DNA from 4 places in the Xenorhabdus bovienii SS-2004 genome. Region 1 is predicted to be linked to each of the others. Evidence: predicted binding sites of a transcription regulator. Region 1 holds the regulator's gene; each other region holds the start of a gene.

The links. The regulator Fur, encoded in region 1, represses iron uptake genes when iron is present. The targets are predictions, from matches to a motif close to ATAATAATGAGAACNACTATCAA.
Region 2: ftnA (non-heme ferritin) is a predicted target of Fur. The motif match lies at 1,572-1,594, and genes of this name have one in related genera.
Region 3: sodA (superoxide dismutase [Mn]) is a predicted target of Fur. The motif match lies at 2,205-2,227, and genes of this name have one in related genera.
Region 4: XBJ1_RS14095 (TonB-dependent hemoglobin/transferrin/lactoferrin family receptor) is a predicted target of Fur. The motif match lies at 1,629-1,651, and genes of this name have one in related genera.

The regions. Positions count from the first base shown of each region.
Region 1 covers NC_013892.1:1,127,807-1,131,207, forward strand. The annotation lists gene ybfE (LexA regulated protein) at 29-316, shown strand; gene fldA (flavodoxin FldA) at 490-1,023, shown strand; gene fur (ferric iron uptake transcriptional regulator) at 1,204-1,653, shown strand; gene XBJ1_RS04795 (beta-N-acetylhexosaminidase) at 1,774-3,401, opposite strand, start outside.
Region 2 covers NC_013892.1:2,527,353-2,530,753, forward strand. The annotation lists gene copD (copper homeostasis membrane protein CopD) at 1-254, opposite strand, end outside; gene copC (copper homeostasis periplasmic binding protein CopC) at 254-640, opposite strand; gene ftnA (non-heme ferritin) at 865-1,368, opposite strand; gene XBJ1_RS19910 (DNA polymerase III subunit theta) at 1,702-1,932, shown strand; gene pip (prolyl aminopeptidase) at 1,981-2,934, opposite strand; gene yebF (protein YebF) at 3,014-3,388, opposite strand.
Region 3 covers NC_013892.1:58,180-61,580, reverse strand. The annotation lists gene XBJ1_RS00245 (phosphoglycolate phosphatase) at 1-311, shown strand, start outside; gene trpS (tryptophan--tRNA ligase) at 316-1,350, shown strand; gene sodA (superoxide dismutase [Mn]) at 1,506-2,132, opposite strand; gene acs (acetate--CoA ligase) at 2,504-3,401, shown strand, end outside.
Region 4 covers NC_013892.1:3,235,110-3,238,510, reverse strand. The annotation lists gene XBJ1_RS14095 (TonB-dependent hemoglobin/transferrin/lactoferrin family receptor) at 1-1,558, opposite strand, end outside; gene XBJ1_RS14090 (YtxH domain-containing protein) at 1,898-2,419, shown strand; gene XBJ1_RS14085 (GNAT family N-acetyltransferase) at 2,577-3,014, shown strand; gene betA (choline dehydrogenase) at 3,182-3,401, opposite strand, start outside.

The sequences.
Region 1 (3,401 bases):
TTGGTACACGCCCTTTACAATTGAATTTATGGCAAAAGAACAAACTGATCGCACCACACTGGATTTGTTCGCAGATGAACGCAGGCCAGGGCGACCGAAAACGAATCCGCTGTCCAGGGACGAGCAGCTTAGGATCAATAAACGCAACCAGTTGCGCAGAGATAAAGTCAAAGGACTGCGTCGAGTGGAATTGAAGCTCAATGAAGATGCCATCGATGCTTTAAACCATCTGGCAAAAGAGCGCAATATCAGCCGCAGCGAGCTGATTGAACAAATGTTATTAGCTCAACTGGCAGAAAATCACCTTACTAATTAACGGCTTTCACTCGACAGTATGAAACGACGTTACCACACAAATCTGACAGACTTGTCATTGATGTTTGGTCAAAATAACGCTTTTAATTTTATTAAAACTGACATTTTTCCTGCTGGTTTCAGCGTGATGTGTATAGCTTAATACACAATTAAAATAAGAGGTTAACCCATTTTATGGCAATAATAGGTATATTCTTCGGCAGCGATACAGGCAACACAGAGAACATTGCCAAAATGATCCAAAAAAAATTGGGCGGTGCTGATGTTGCTGAAGTCCACGATATTGCCAAAAGCAGCAAAGAAGATATTGAAGCTTTCGATATCCTGCTGCTCGGCATTCCGACTTGGTATTATGGTGAAGCTCAGTGTGACTGGGATGATTTCTTCCCGACACTGGGAGAGATCAATTTCGATGGCAAACTCATCGCTCTGTTCGGCTGTGGCGATCAGGAAGATTACGCAGAGTACTTCTGTGATGGGATGGGGACGATTCGCGATATCATTGAACCTCTTGGTGCTATTATCGTAGGTCACTGGCCAACCGAAGGGTATCACTTTGAAGTCTCCAAAGGTATGGCTGATGATAACCATTTTATTGGCCTTGCTATCGATGAAGATCGCCAGCCAGAATTGACGGATGAGCGCGTTGAAACTTGGGTACAGCAGATTAAGGCCGAGATGAGCCTGTCAGAAATTCTTGGTGTATAAGGAGCCAAGCTCCTTTTCACGGGATAATTCCTCAATAATGTGTCATGATATCGGGATAGGTATGGTTTTCATTTCAAGTATCCGTGCCTATAATCTATCACGTGAAACAGAATCATGATTCTCTCACGATACACCCAAGTATCATAAGTTCACCTTACTAAGTTACAGGACTGAATCCGCATGACCGACAACAATAAAGCATTGAAAAATGCTGGACTTAAAGTAACACTTCCACGCCTGAAAATTTTGGAAGTGCTACAGGATCCAGAATGCCATCATGTCAGTGCGGAAGATCTCTACAAAAAACTGATTGATATCGGTGAAGAGATTGGCCTCGCCACTGTCTATCGCGTGTTGAACCAGTTCGATGATGCCGGCATTGTCACACGTCACAATTTTGAAGGCGGTAAATCGGTTTTTGAACTCACTCAACAGCATCACCATGACCATCTGATTTGCCTTGACTGCGGTAAAGTCATTGAGTTCAGTGATGAGTTTATTGAAGAGCGCCAGAAAGATATCGCTGAACGTTACGGGATCAAGCTGTCAAACCATAGTCTCTACTTGTATGGTCACTGTACTGCTGGTGATTGCCGCAAAGATAGCACAATGCATGATGAAAACTCATGATGAGAAAGCACGACACGATAAGAAGTTCTGACAATTATCCACTTCTGTGTCTCATGTAGTCTGAATAAGCTACTGCCGATTAGCTCAAGCTAATCGGCAGGCTGCTTTTTAAAAGAAATATCAGAGCGTGATTTTTACTTCTTCATCTCGGCTAAAACGCTTACCATCAGTACTGACAGAGCGCACTTTCACATTATTGCTGACATGTGGACGCTGCCTGTCATCGTAAATCGCCCATGTTTTACCGCCATCCAGCGAATACTGGATCGCTAGCCCCGGCAAGGCGATATTGGCTTCCAACGTTCCGGATACAATCCTTCCCCCAGGTACTGGCAACCGATAGGCGATGTTAGCTTTGTCCAATTTAGCCAGCTCATGTTGTCCCATCAAATTGGCAAAATCTATCCAATCATTGTTGATCGCATTAGTATCAACATAATGTGTTACGCCGCCCTTATATTCCCTGCCCTGCTGGTAATTCTGTTCCCAACTCGCCTGATGCCATGCACGTTCCGCCAATGGCAACAAGCGCGGGTAAATCATGTATTCCATCTGATCATCAGTACGCACGGTTTCGCTCCATGATTGCCCTGATAGCCCATAAGCTCCCGGCCAATGTTTGTTGCTCTGGGTATTGAAGCGGTTGCCGTCGCGATCCACCGATGTTTCAGCATTTTGTGGCATATTGTTCGGCGCAAAACTGAAAATTTTTGCTTCATCGTTGAAGCGTGTTGCCCAATAGTAGCCGCGCTCTTTCGGACTAACTTCATACGGCATATCAAGGTAGACATAATCAGGGCTGGAAACGACCACTCGATAGCCCTTATTCGCCCAATCATTGGCAGAATCATAGCCTCCCCAATAGAGTGTATCCCAGAAATTCACTGCCACATGCTTGGTGGCGAAATCTTTTGCCGACTTCGCATGTTTCAAGCCATCCTGCCATGCCTGCATTGTATCAATGCCGTGAGTATTGACGATCTTGCTGACTTCAATGGCAAAATGACTGTCAAGTTCACTAACATCTTTAACAATGCCCTGCGCTATCATTTTTTGGCAAGCCTGAGATTTTGCCCACGGTTTGTCTTCTATCTTTTTGTTGATGATCCCTTTGCCCGGTTCTATTGGGCCATCTTTGTCCTGATACCCCGTTCCCAAACGAATGTTTTTCGCTTCATCACCACCAAAATGCCATGTTTTCAACGGTAATTCCGCTTCTCTGTGCATTAAAGCGATTTCGCTGATAATTTTGTCAACAAACCGTTTGGAGGAATCCATACACGGATTTAAATAACTGCGGCGATCGTAGAACTGTACTGATGTCGCATTCGTGGTATCAGTCGGGTCAAGCAGGCGATATTCATTGGCCTCCTGCTCTTTCCCCTGTGCCATCAGGTTTTTGTAACGGGCTTCCATCGACACAACCGCTGCACGAGCGTGAGCAGGGGTATCAATCTCGGGGATCACTTCTATCTGGCGCGCTTTGGCATATTTCAAGATATCAATGTAATCCTGACGACTAAAATAGCCACTTCCCATATTATTGCTATCAGGCCCTGATCCTAATTGCGGCAACAAACATTGAGTTTCACTCAGATCATGACAGCGTTTGCTCCCGACTTCAGTCAGCTCCGGCAGACCGGGGATTTCCAGACGCCAGCCCTCATCATCGCTCAAGTGGAAATGGAATTTGTTCAGTTTATAACTGGACATTTGATCGAGCAGACGCAAGACAGCTTCCTTACTGT
Region 2 (3,401 bases), 1.4 Mb from region 1:
AGCCAAATATCGAACTGATAAACATCATGCCAGCCATCTCCCATTAATCCTGTCTGTATGATAAACCAGGCTATTGAAGTTATTAAGGCCAGCACAGTGCTGATTGACACTCCGACTCTCAACCGTTCTCTCATCAGTACCGAAAAACGGCCTGAGGCGAGCATGACAGTAAACAGACTGAGGCCAAACATCAGCATGACTACCACAAAATGAAAGAAACGGCAAAGTATGTATAACGCCTCAAGCGAAATCATTATTTTACAGTAAAGTTATAAGCGCCTTTTGTTTTATGTCCATCGACAGAGAGCACACTCCAGTCGACGCTATATTCTCCCGCGACAAGTTTATCTTCAACTGGCAGAATTAATTTAGTCTTAGTGTCAGGATCAAGTTCTAGCTTACCCGTTTTGACGGTTTTCTTTTCTGGGCCAATCAGTTTTACTTTACTAAACCCAAGCTCAATACGCTCTGAAAAGCTCAAAGTTATAGCTTGTGGAATTGCTTCAACGGTTGTGTTTTCTGCTGGCGTCTGGTCTTTCAAATACGCATGAGCCAAAGCCTGTTGACAAGACATTCCGACAAATAGAACCACTAGAGCAGATAATTTAGCCCAGAATGAACGGAGACTAAGAATGGACATAATAGATAACCCTTTAATATACAGGTGAATTTTCATACCTAAATAGGGATTCTATATCAAAAAACAGGTTTAATCTGCGATAATCTGCGGCCAAAGTCATGACCTGTGAACCACTACGCAAAAATGAGGACAAAAATGAAAAGAACCGTAATTCCTGCCACAAAAACAAACGAAAAAGCGGAAATTACGGTAAAAAAACCAGATGAACTTATTTTGCTTATCTATCAGGCATGTGCTGGTACAGACAATCCTTTCAGATCTTTATCCAGTAAGAACAGCGAGTTGCCACTTTCACCTACCATACCCAATTTATCCAGAATGGATTTGAACAGTTTTTCTTCTTCATGTTGTTCAGCAACGTACCACTGTAGGAAATTAAAAGTAGAGTAATCCTGTGTCATCATCGCTACATGAGCCAGCTTGTTAATCTCTTCTGTGATCAATTTTTCATGTTTATAGGTCTGATTGAATACATCAGAGATGGAGTTAAATTCAACCGGAGGGGCCTGAATAGCACCGAGAACAGGCATTGCTCCCGTGTCACCCAAATAATCAAACAGACGCTGCATGTGCTGCATTTCTTCCTGTGAATGGGCTCTCAAAAATGCAGCCGCGCCTTCATATCCTTTGTCACTACACCATGCACTCATTTGCAAATATAGGTTGGCAGAATAAAACTCCAGATTTAATTGCTCATTTAATTTCTTAACCATTTCTTGTTTTAACATCAACCCATACTCCTAGTAACTTATTAAATTCCGCATATTATGCCTATTAAAAATAAATAAAACAAAAATAAAATAAAAATATTCAATCGATTGATAATTAAGAGTTTATTTAAAATAAATAATAAGAATAAATCTCATTAAATATAAGAAAATAAGAATCACTTTTATTTAATTAAATATCTAATTGAAAAAATAAATAGTCAATAGAAATGATAATTAATATTATTAATGTTTAGTTGGTCATTTTTACCACAATTAAACAACTTGCTAAATAAAGAGGTCTCGATTAATTTTATCTCGTAAAAATGAGTGTTAATTTTTAGAGAGGATATGATGGTTCATAACTTAGCCAAGTTATCTAAAGATGAAATGGATAAGGTCAATGTTGATTTAGTTGCATCAGGAGTTGCATTTAAAGAACGCTATAACATGCCTGTCATTCCTGACACAGTTGAACAATCTCAACCACAGCACTTGAGAGAATATTTCCGGCAGAGATTAAGTCATTACCGCGAGCAATCAAGGTACTTTTCACGCTTACCTTATGAACCCAGAAGTCGTTAGAGATGGGACAAAGAAGATAACCACCACTTAAGTGGGTGGTTATCTCTGCTATTTTCCAGCAAACTTATCAGTCGCCTTGATCAATTGGTGTAAAATACCTGCTTCGTCAAAGGAATGACCAGCACCTTCTACAATATGCAACTCCGCTTCCGGCCATGCTTTTGCCAGATCCCATGCATTCTGTAACTGACATACCATATCATAACGTCCATGAATGATCGCCGCAGGAACATGCCTGATAAGATCAATATGGTCTAATAACTGCTGTGTATTATCCATAAAGCCGTTATTAACGAAGTAGTGATTTTCAATACGAGCAAATGCCAGAGCAAATTTATCTTCTGAGAATGAATCTACATTTTCAGAAGGCAATAATGTTACTGTCTCACCTTCCCAAAGGCTCCATAAACGGGCAGCTTCCAACTGTACTTCCGGATCATCACTCATCAGACGTTTACGGTAAGCGTCCATTACATCTTCACGTTCTTCCTCGGAAAGGATAGATATCATGCGTTCCCATTTATCTGGGAAAAAACGGGAAGCACCGTCCTGATAATACCAATGCAATTCTTGGGTACGAAGTAGAAAAATACCCCTTAACACCAGCTCTGATACACAACTCGGATGTTTCTGAGCATAAGCCAGAGACAAAGTTGTTCCCCATGAACCGCCAAAAACCAGCCAGCTATCAACTCCCATCAAATTACGCAGGCGCTCAATATCATCAATCAAGTGCCATGTTGTATTGTTTTCAAGACTGGCATGGGGTTTGGAGCGCCCACAACCACGTTGATCAAACAACATGACATGGTAGCACTCAGGGTCAAATAACTGTCGATGATAATTTGCGCTCCCTCCACCAGGGCCTCCATGAATGAATACCGCAGGTTTACCTTTTGGATTGCCGCACAGTTCCCAGTAAACCTGATGTCCATCTCCAGTATCCAGATATCCCGTTTGGTACGCGTCATAAGCCGGATAGAGTTTTCGTAGTTCCGCCATAAAGACCTCTCACTGGTTAAATAAAACGGGATACACTCCCAGTATCCCGAATACATTTAAAAATATCATGACAAACTATTTACTTTACCTCACTATAATTGATTGTATCTTTTTGACAATCAATTGTGACATTGTAACTTTTGTCTCTTTGGGAGCCACGAACAATAAGCGGAACCTGTAACGCATTTCTATCGCCAGTCATATCATTGACATTTACCCATGCAATGGGCTTTGACGTTCCTAATTGTTTCCTGTCCTTATCCCAGTGATGAATACGATTTTGTAAGAAATCTTGTTTGACCTGTGCTGCTATTTGGTCTTTGGTTAAGTTTTTGCAAGAAACAAACTTCGCCATGTGATCATTTTCAGCGGCTGACGCAATAGTCAATGAAACGGAAAGCAGAATGCCTGTTCCCAATAAACCAATACGATGAATAAATTGGTTTGACTTCATATTACCTCCTATT
Region 3 (3,401 bases), 1.1 Mb from region 1:
CATTGGGGATCAGTGAATACTTTTCACTGGTGCTGGGTGGTGATGATGTTAAAGAGAAAAAACCCCATCCTGCCCCGCTATATCTAACAATGGGCATGTTTGGCATCCATAAAGAAGAATTGCTTTTTGTCGGTGATTCCCGTAATGATATTTTAGCGGCACAGGCAGCTGGCTGCCCTTGTGTTGGCTTAACCTATGGATATAACTACGGAGAATCGATAGCATTAAGCCACCCAGATTATATATTGGACCATTTCCCGGATTTACTACCGGCTATCGGATTATCTACGTTAAAACTTCAGGAAGCGTAACAAAATGAACGAACCCACTGTAATGAAACCAAACTCCCAAAAACCTATTGTATTCAGCGGCGCACAGCCTTCCGGTGAATTGACCATCGGTAACTACATGGGGGCGTTACGTCAGTGGGTTAAAATGCAGGATGAGTATGATTGCATCTATTGCATCGTTAACCAGCATGCTATTACCGTGCGCCAAGACCCAAATGAATTGAAAAAACGCACGCTTGATACGCTTGCACTTTACCTCGCATGTGGCATTGACCCCAAGAAAAGTACGATCTTCGTTCAGTCACACGTTCCACAGCATTCTCAATTAAGTTGGGTACTTAACTGTTACACCTATTTTGGTGAACTCGGCCGTATGACCCAGTTTAAAGATAAATCAGCTCGTCATGCGGAAAACATCAACGCAGGGTTATTTAGTTATCCGGTTCTGATGGCCGCAGATATTCTGCTTTATCAAGCCAATCAAATCCCTGTGGGAATTGACCAGAAACAGCATCTTGAATTGAGCCGTGATCTGGCACAGCGCTTTAATGCTATTTACGGTGATATTTTCACCGTACCAGAACCATTCATTCCAACGGGTGGTGCTAAAGTGATGTCTTTGCAAGATCCAGCCAAGAAAATGTCAAAGTCGGATGATAACTGTAATAACGTTATTGCCCTGCTGGAAGATCCAAAATCTGTCGCGAAAAAAATCAAACGTGCAGTTACCGATTCTGAAGATCCACCTCGTGTACGCTATGATCTGGAAAACAAACCGGGTGTTTCCAACCTGCTGGATATTCTTTCTGGTGTCACCGGCAAAACCATTGCTGAATTGGAAGCTGAGTTTGAAGGAAAAATGTACGGTCATTTGAAAGGCGCTGTCGCAGATGCTGTATCCGAAATGCTAACTGATTTGCAAGAACGTTATCATCATTTCCGTAATGATGAAGCATTGCTAAATCAAATCATGGCAGAAGGGGCAGCCAAGGCACAAGCCCGTGCTCAGGCGACTTTGGATAAAATCTACGATGCGGTAGGTTTGCTCGCTCATCCGTAATCGTTCGATATACTTTCGGGTAATACATTTTTTCCTCTCAATAAATTATTGATAGCTATTAAAGTATTACCCACGCATGATAACAATAATATCGAATAGTCAAAATGCTGGCCATAGCATTGACCAGCATTATTGAGAGAAATAAATCTCACTAATTACTTAATTTTTTCTTCGTAACGCTTTGCTGCCTCATCCCAGTCCACTACATGCCAAAACGCCTTAATATAGTCTGGACGGCGGTTTTGATATTTCAGGTAATAAGCGTGTTCCCACACATCCAGACCCAGAATCGGGTAACCTGAAGCACCGGCAATTTCCTCTCCCATTAACGGACTGTCCTGATTGGCAGTTGAAACAACCGCAAGTTTGCCATCTGCTTTTAGAACCAACCATGCCCAGCCAGAGCCAAAGCGGGTTGCAGCCGCCTGCTCAAATTTTTCCTTAAAGATCTCAATGCTACCTAAATCCCTCTCAATGGCCGTTTTCAAAGCACCACCTAAGACCGTTCCCAATTTTAATCCTTTCCAGAACAGACTATGGTTTGAGTGACCGCCCGCATTATTGCGAATAAAAGTGCGCTTATCCGCAGGGATTTTATCAAGCTGCTGGATCAGATCATCAATATGAAGTTTAGCTAATTCAGGGAAAGCTTCCAACGCTGTATTCGTGTTAGTCACGTAGGTTTGATGGTGTTTGGTATAATGAATTTCCATCGTCGGCTTATCGAAATGAGGCTCCAACGCATCATAAGAGTAAGGTAGAGCGGGCAGTGAATAGCTCATGTCATATCTCCAGTAGTTTAGAATGTATAAGGCTCACAGCTTGTGAACAACATAGTTATTATAATGACTTAAACAGCAATGAAAATGATTATCAATTCCATATTATAACTAGGGTTTCCTTTCCATTTCTCAGTTTCATTTCTTCATTAGATAGAATAACTAAATAAAATCCATAAGTTAGTCGTTCTCTCCAAAGATTAAATTATCAACAGAACTTAATTTCTCTCAAACACGCCGCATTAATTGATCATTCCATGAAATGCATTCTCTTTAATGCGTGATCTTCCGCGCAAAAAAGAAACAAAACTTCTCTTTACACTTTAGTTAACGTTGTTTTGACATAGTATTAACAATCGCAAGGAGATAAAAATATGACTCAGATAATCAAGCATCTTATTCCTGCTGACATTGCAGAAACGGCCCTGATAAGCAAACAACAATATCTACAAGATTACCAATGGTCACTACAAGATCCTGAAGCGTTCTGGAGTGAGAAAGGTAAGATAGTGGATTGGATTAAACCTTATACTCAGGTTAAAAACACCTCTTTCGACCCAGGGCATGTCAGTATCCGCTGGTTTGAAGATGGCACACTGAATTTAAGTGCCAACTGCCTTGACCGCCATTTGCAGGAACGTGGTGAGCAAACCGCTATCATCTGGGAAGGAGACAATCCCGCAGAATCCAAGCATGTTACGTATCGCGAGCTATATCATGATGTCTGCCAATTCGCCAATGTATTGAAAAAACTTGATGTCAAAAAAGGTGATGTCGTTGCGATTTATATGCCAATGGTACCCGAAGCCGCCGTTGCCATGCTGGCCTGTACCCGAGTTGGTGCAATCCATTCCGTGATTTTTGGTGGTTTTTCTCCTGATGCCATTGCTGGCAGGGTTATCGATTCCAATGCCAAGCTGATTATTACCGCAGATGAAGGGATACGTGCAGGCCGCGTTATTCCATTGAAAAAGAATGTCGATGAAGCACTGAGTAATCCAGCCGTAACCGACGTTGTTAATGTGGTAGTCTTCAAGCGTACTGGTAACACCAAAAGCTGGCAGGAAGGTCGTGATTTGTGGTGGCATGAGTTGATCGAAAATGTCAGCACAGATTGCCCTGCCGAAGAAATGAATGCCGAAGATCCACTTTTCATACTTTATACCTCTGGCTCAACCGGCAAACCTAAAGGGGTTCTACATACCACTGGCGGTTATCTGGTCTATGCTTCTTTGACTTTCAAATACACGTTTGATTACCGCCCTGGGGAGA
Region 4 (3,401 bases), 2.1 Mb from region 1:
GCCATGTACGGCTGATATCAGCAAAGAGCGAAAGATTTTTGTTTGTCTGCCACAGAATACCCAAGTGAGGAGACCAGCCAGTATAGGTTACACCACTATAATCATGGTTTATTTCAGGCAATTTGTTGTTATACCTAGGCGCTTTATTTTCTTCGCCAATATTCTTTATATGATCGTAACGGACGCCTGGAGTAATGGTAATACTTCCCAGTTTTAAGGAGTCCTGCATATATATGCTGTAAGTTTGCTGTTCTCCGGCGGGCATATAATAAGGCTGGTAATAACCATAATTAAATTCAGAGTTATTAACCGTGTTTTTATCGAATATTAATGTGTCACGATCATTCTTATGCCAGCGTGTTCCCAGCAAAAATTCGTGTTCTATACTGCCTGTTGAAAATACGCTTTTATTGTTGATATCAACCATCGTATCGATGTATTTAACCCAACTTTTTTGTCCCATTAGGCTTGCTGAAGTCAGCGTTACATCTTTTCCTTCTGGGCGGCGATCGTTTTGTTTGGTTACAGAATAGGCAGAGGTTAGTGTCAGATTCAGCCACGGATTCTCCTCTGGTGCAATATTCCATTTGGCTGTGTAGTTTTGATCAATCTGATTGCGAAAGACCAATTTTCTCTGCCATGCTCCTTCCCAACCATATCTCTCTATGTCCCATTCTGATGGAACATTCATCTTATCTCGCTTAGCGGCCCAGGGCTGCCATCCATCCGATTCAGATCGCATGGCTGAAAAACTCAGCGTATGAGTATCATTGAGATAAAAATTAGTTTTCAGCAAATAAGAAGTCTGATTATTCTGTGAATACTCAAAATGTGTTCCATCAGGACGTTTAATATTGCCACCGTCGCGTTTGCTGGCATACAGCAACGCATCGGCAAAACCATCTGGATCTCTGCCGTAAATGGCACCACTGTAAATATTTTGCCTGTCATTCGTGTGATAGCTGTATTTCAACAGCCCACCAAAATTTTCATCGGGACGTAATAAATCGCCGGCATCTTTAGTTACAATCTTAACGGAGCCACCAAATCCACCATTGCCATTCAACAAATTGTGCGGGCCTTTATCAACATCTATACGTTTGATTAATTCAGGCTCAATAAAGATGGAACCCTGCAGATATTTCTCAAACCCTTTTGGGGCGTCGTCCAGCGTGATTTTGATATCTTCTGACTCACCCATGCCCCAAATATTCAAAGTTTGTCCACCGGGACGTGGAGAACCAGACATAGAAACCCCAGGCAATTGATCCAGCAACTGAGCAACATTATCTGCCTGAGTGCGTTCAATATCGGTTTTTTTTAGCGATGAGCTGCCGGCACTGGTGCTGTTGTGTAAACTACCTACAACTGAAAGCGATGGTAATTTAACCACCTCATTTTGCTTTTCAGATTTCTGGTCAGATGGATTTTCAGCGGCTAAAACTTGGCTGGACAATGCACTACCCAACACTAATGTACCTGAGAATGTACTTCTTAAAATTTTTCGAATGATGGCCATAATTGGGCGTTTTCCTAAATTTTGACTATTATTTGCCATAAATTTCCTGAAACATGATGGAATGAAATATTGCATTGTTATAAGTCACCTAAGAAATTAAATCGGGCAAATAAAAATGAGAATTATTTTTATTTGTGTGTTTTGAGAAGTGTTATGGTGATGGAATGTACTGTGATAGATCAGGTTATCTGACATTTTTACGGGTTTGCTGCTGGATGATTGAAATGATTACCCGTGTCGTTATGCTTTCTCAATTGCTGACTGCGTTGGCAGTGAGATCAAAGTGCTTATGGGATGTTGTGGTACTAAACGGCCAGAACACTCATTGGTGAGGTCATTTCCGTAAGTGCAATTTTCTTAAGTACAAGGGGTTAGTCAATGAAGAAAAAGATTCTCAGTTCTCTGATTCTTGCAGGTCTCGTAGCATTGCTTGCTGGTTGTGATGATGGTTCTCCAAAAGTGGAAGACTCTGCCCGACAAGCTGAAGAAAGTGCTACCCAGATGAAAAATGACGCTGAACAAAAAACCACTGGAATAGTGGATAGTGCCAAGGAAAAATCACAGGAAGTGAAAGAAAGTGCCATACGTGAAGGTCATAGTCTGGTAGATAAGTCTAAGGAAGTACAAAATCAGATAAGTCATTCTGCCAATCATCTGGCCGATCAGATGAAATCCAAAGCGGCAGATGTGAAAAATGAAGTTACGAAGTCTGTGAATGATACGCTGGATAAGGTGAAAACCAAAACGGATGATATACAGCATCAGGCCACCGATAAGGTTAATCAGTTTAAAGATGATGTGAAATCAAAGGCGGAAGAAATAAAATCTGATGCCAATAAGCAGGCTGATGATTTTATCAATAGTTTCAAAAGTGACGGCAATAAAACAGAAGAAAGTTAATTCTGCGATTCAATATCCTGTCAGTAAAAATAAATTAATACTAAAGGGCGACCTGAAAAAAGGTTGCCCTTATTTTTCCTCTGTTATCAACTTGACTTAGCTATTTTCTTACCCGTAATTTAATATGTATTCTGCAAATCACATTCAGGACATAATAATGGAAATAAAATACAGCGTAGGAAGAGAAAATCCAGAATTAATTCAGCCAGCTTTTGCCATTCGTAAACAAGTATTTACTGATGAGCAAGGATTTGATGCAGAAATTGATATTGATGAATATGATGATATTGCTCTGCATGTCCTGATATTTGATGGTGAAAAACCAATCGGAGTATTACGTGCAGTCCCAATGGACAACAATATGCTTAAAGTAGGACGTGTCGCGGTATTGAAGGCGTATCGCGGCAAAGGCATTGGTCGTAAAGTAATGGAGTTTATTGAAGACTATGGGCGTAAAAATGGAATTGTAGGCATCGGTTTATCCTCGCAATGCCATGCCCAGCCATTTTATGAAAGCTTAGGCTATCAAGCGCGTGGGGAAATCTATTTGGAAGAAGGTGCAGAACATATTTTTATGACGTTGGATTTAGCATAATCACTTTTTCATTGCTTCCTTTTTAAGAAAAATGTCTTGGTATTGAAAATAGGTATCCATCAATATCTGGCTTGTTTTAAATACCAATACGAGAAATATGGTTGTGCAAACAGTATTGCATATATCCAATTTTCTCGTACTGGTCGTTGATTTTATATTGGCGAAAATTAATTCACTGATGGCGTATTCTGTGCCGATTTGCGAGCTGGTGCGCCATTGGCAACATAATATTTTGCCTGACTGCGTGGTAGTGGATTACGACCCCGAATTTTATCGGCGATTTTTTCTGCGATCATAATCGTTGTGGCATTCAAATTACCGGTAATAATTTCCGGCATGATCGAAGCATCAATCACACGTAAGTTTTTGACACCATGCACACGTCCC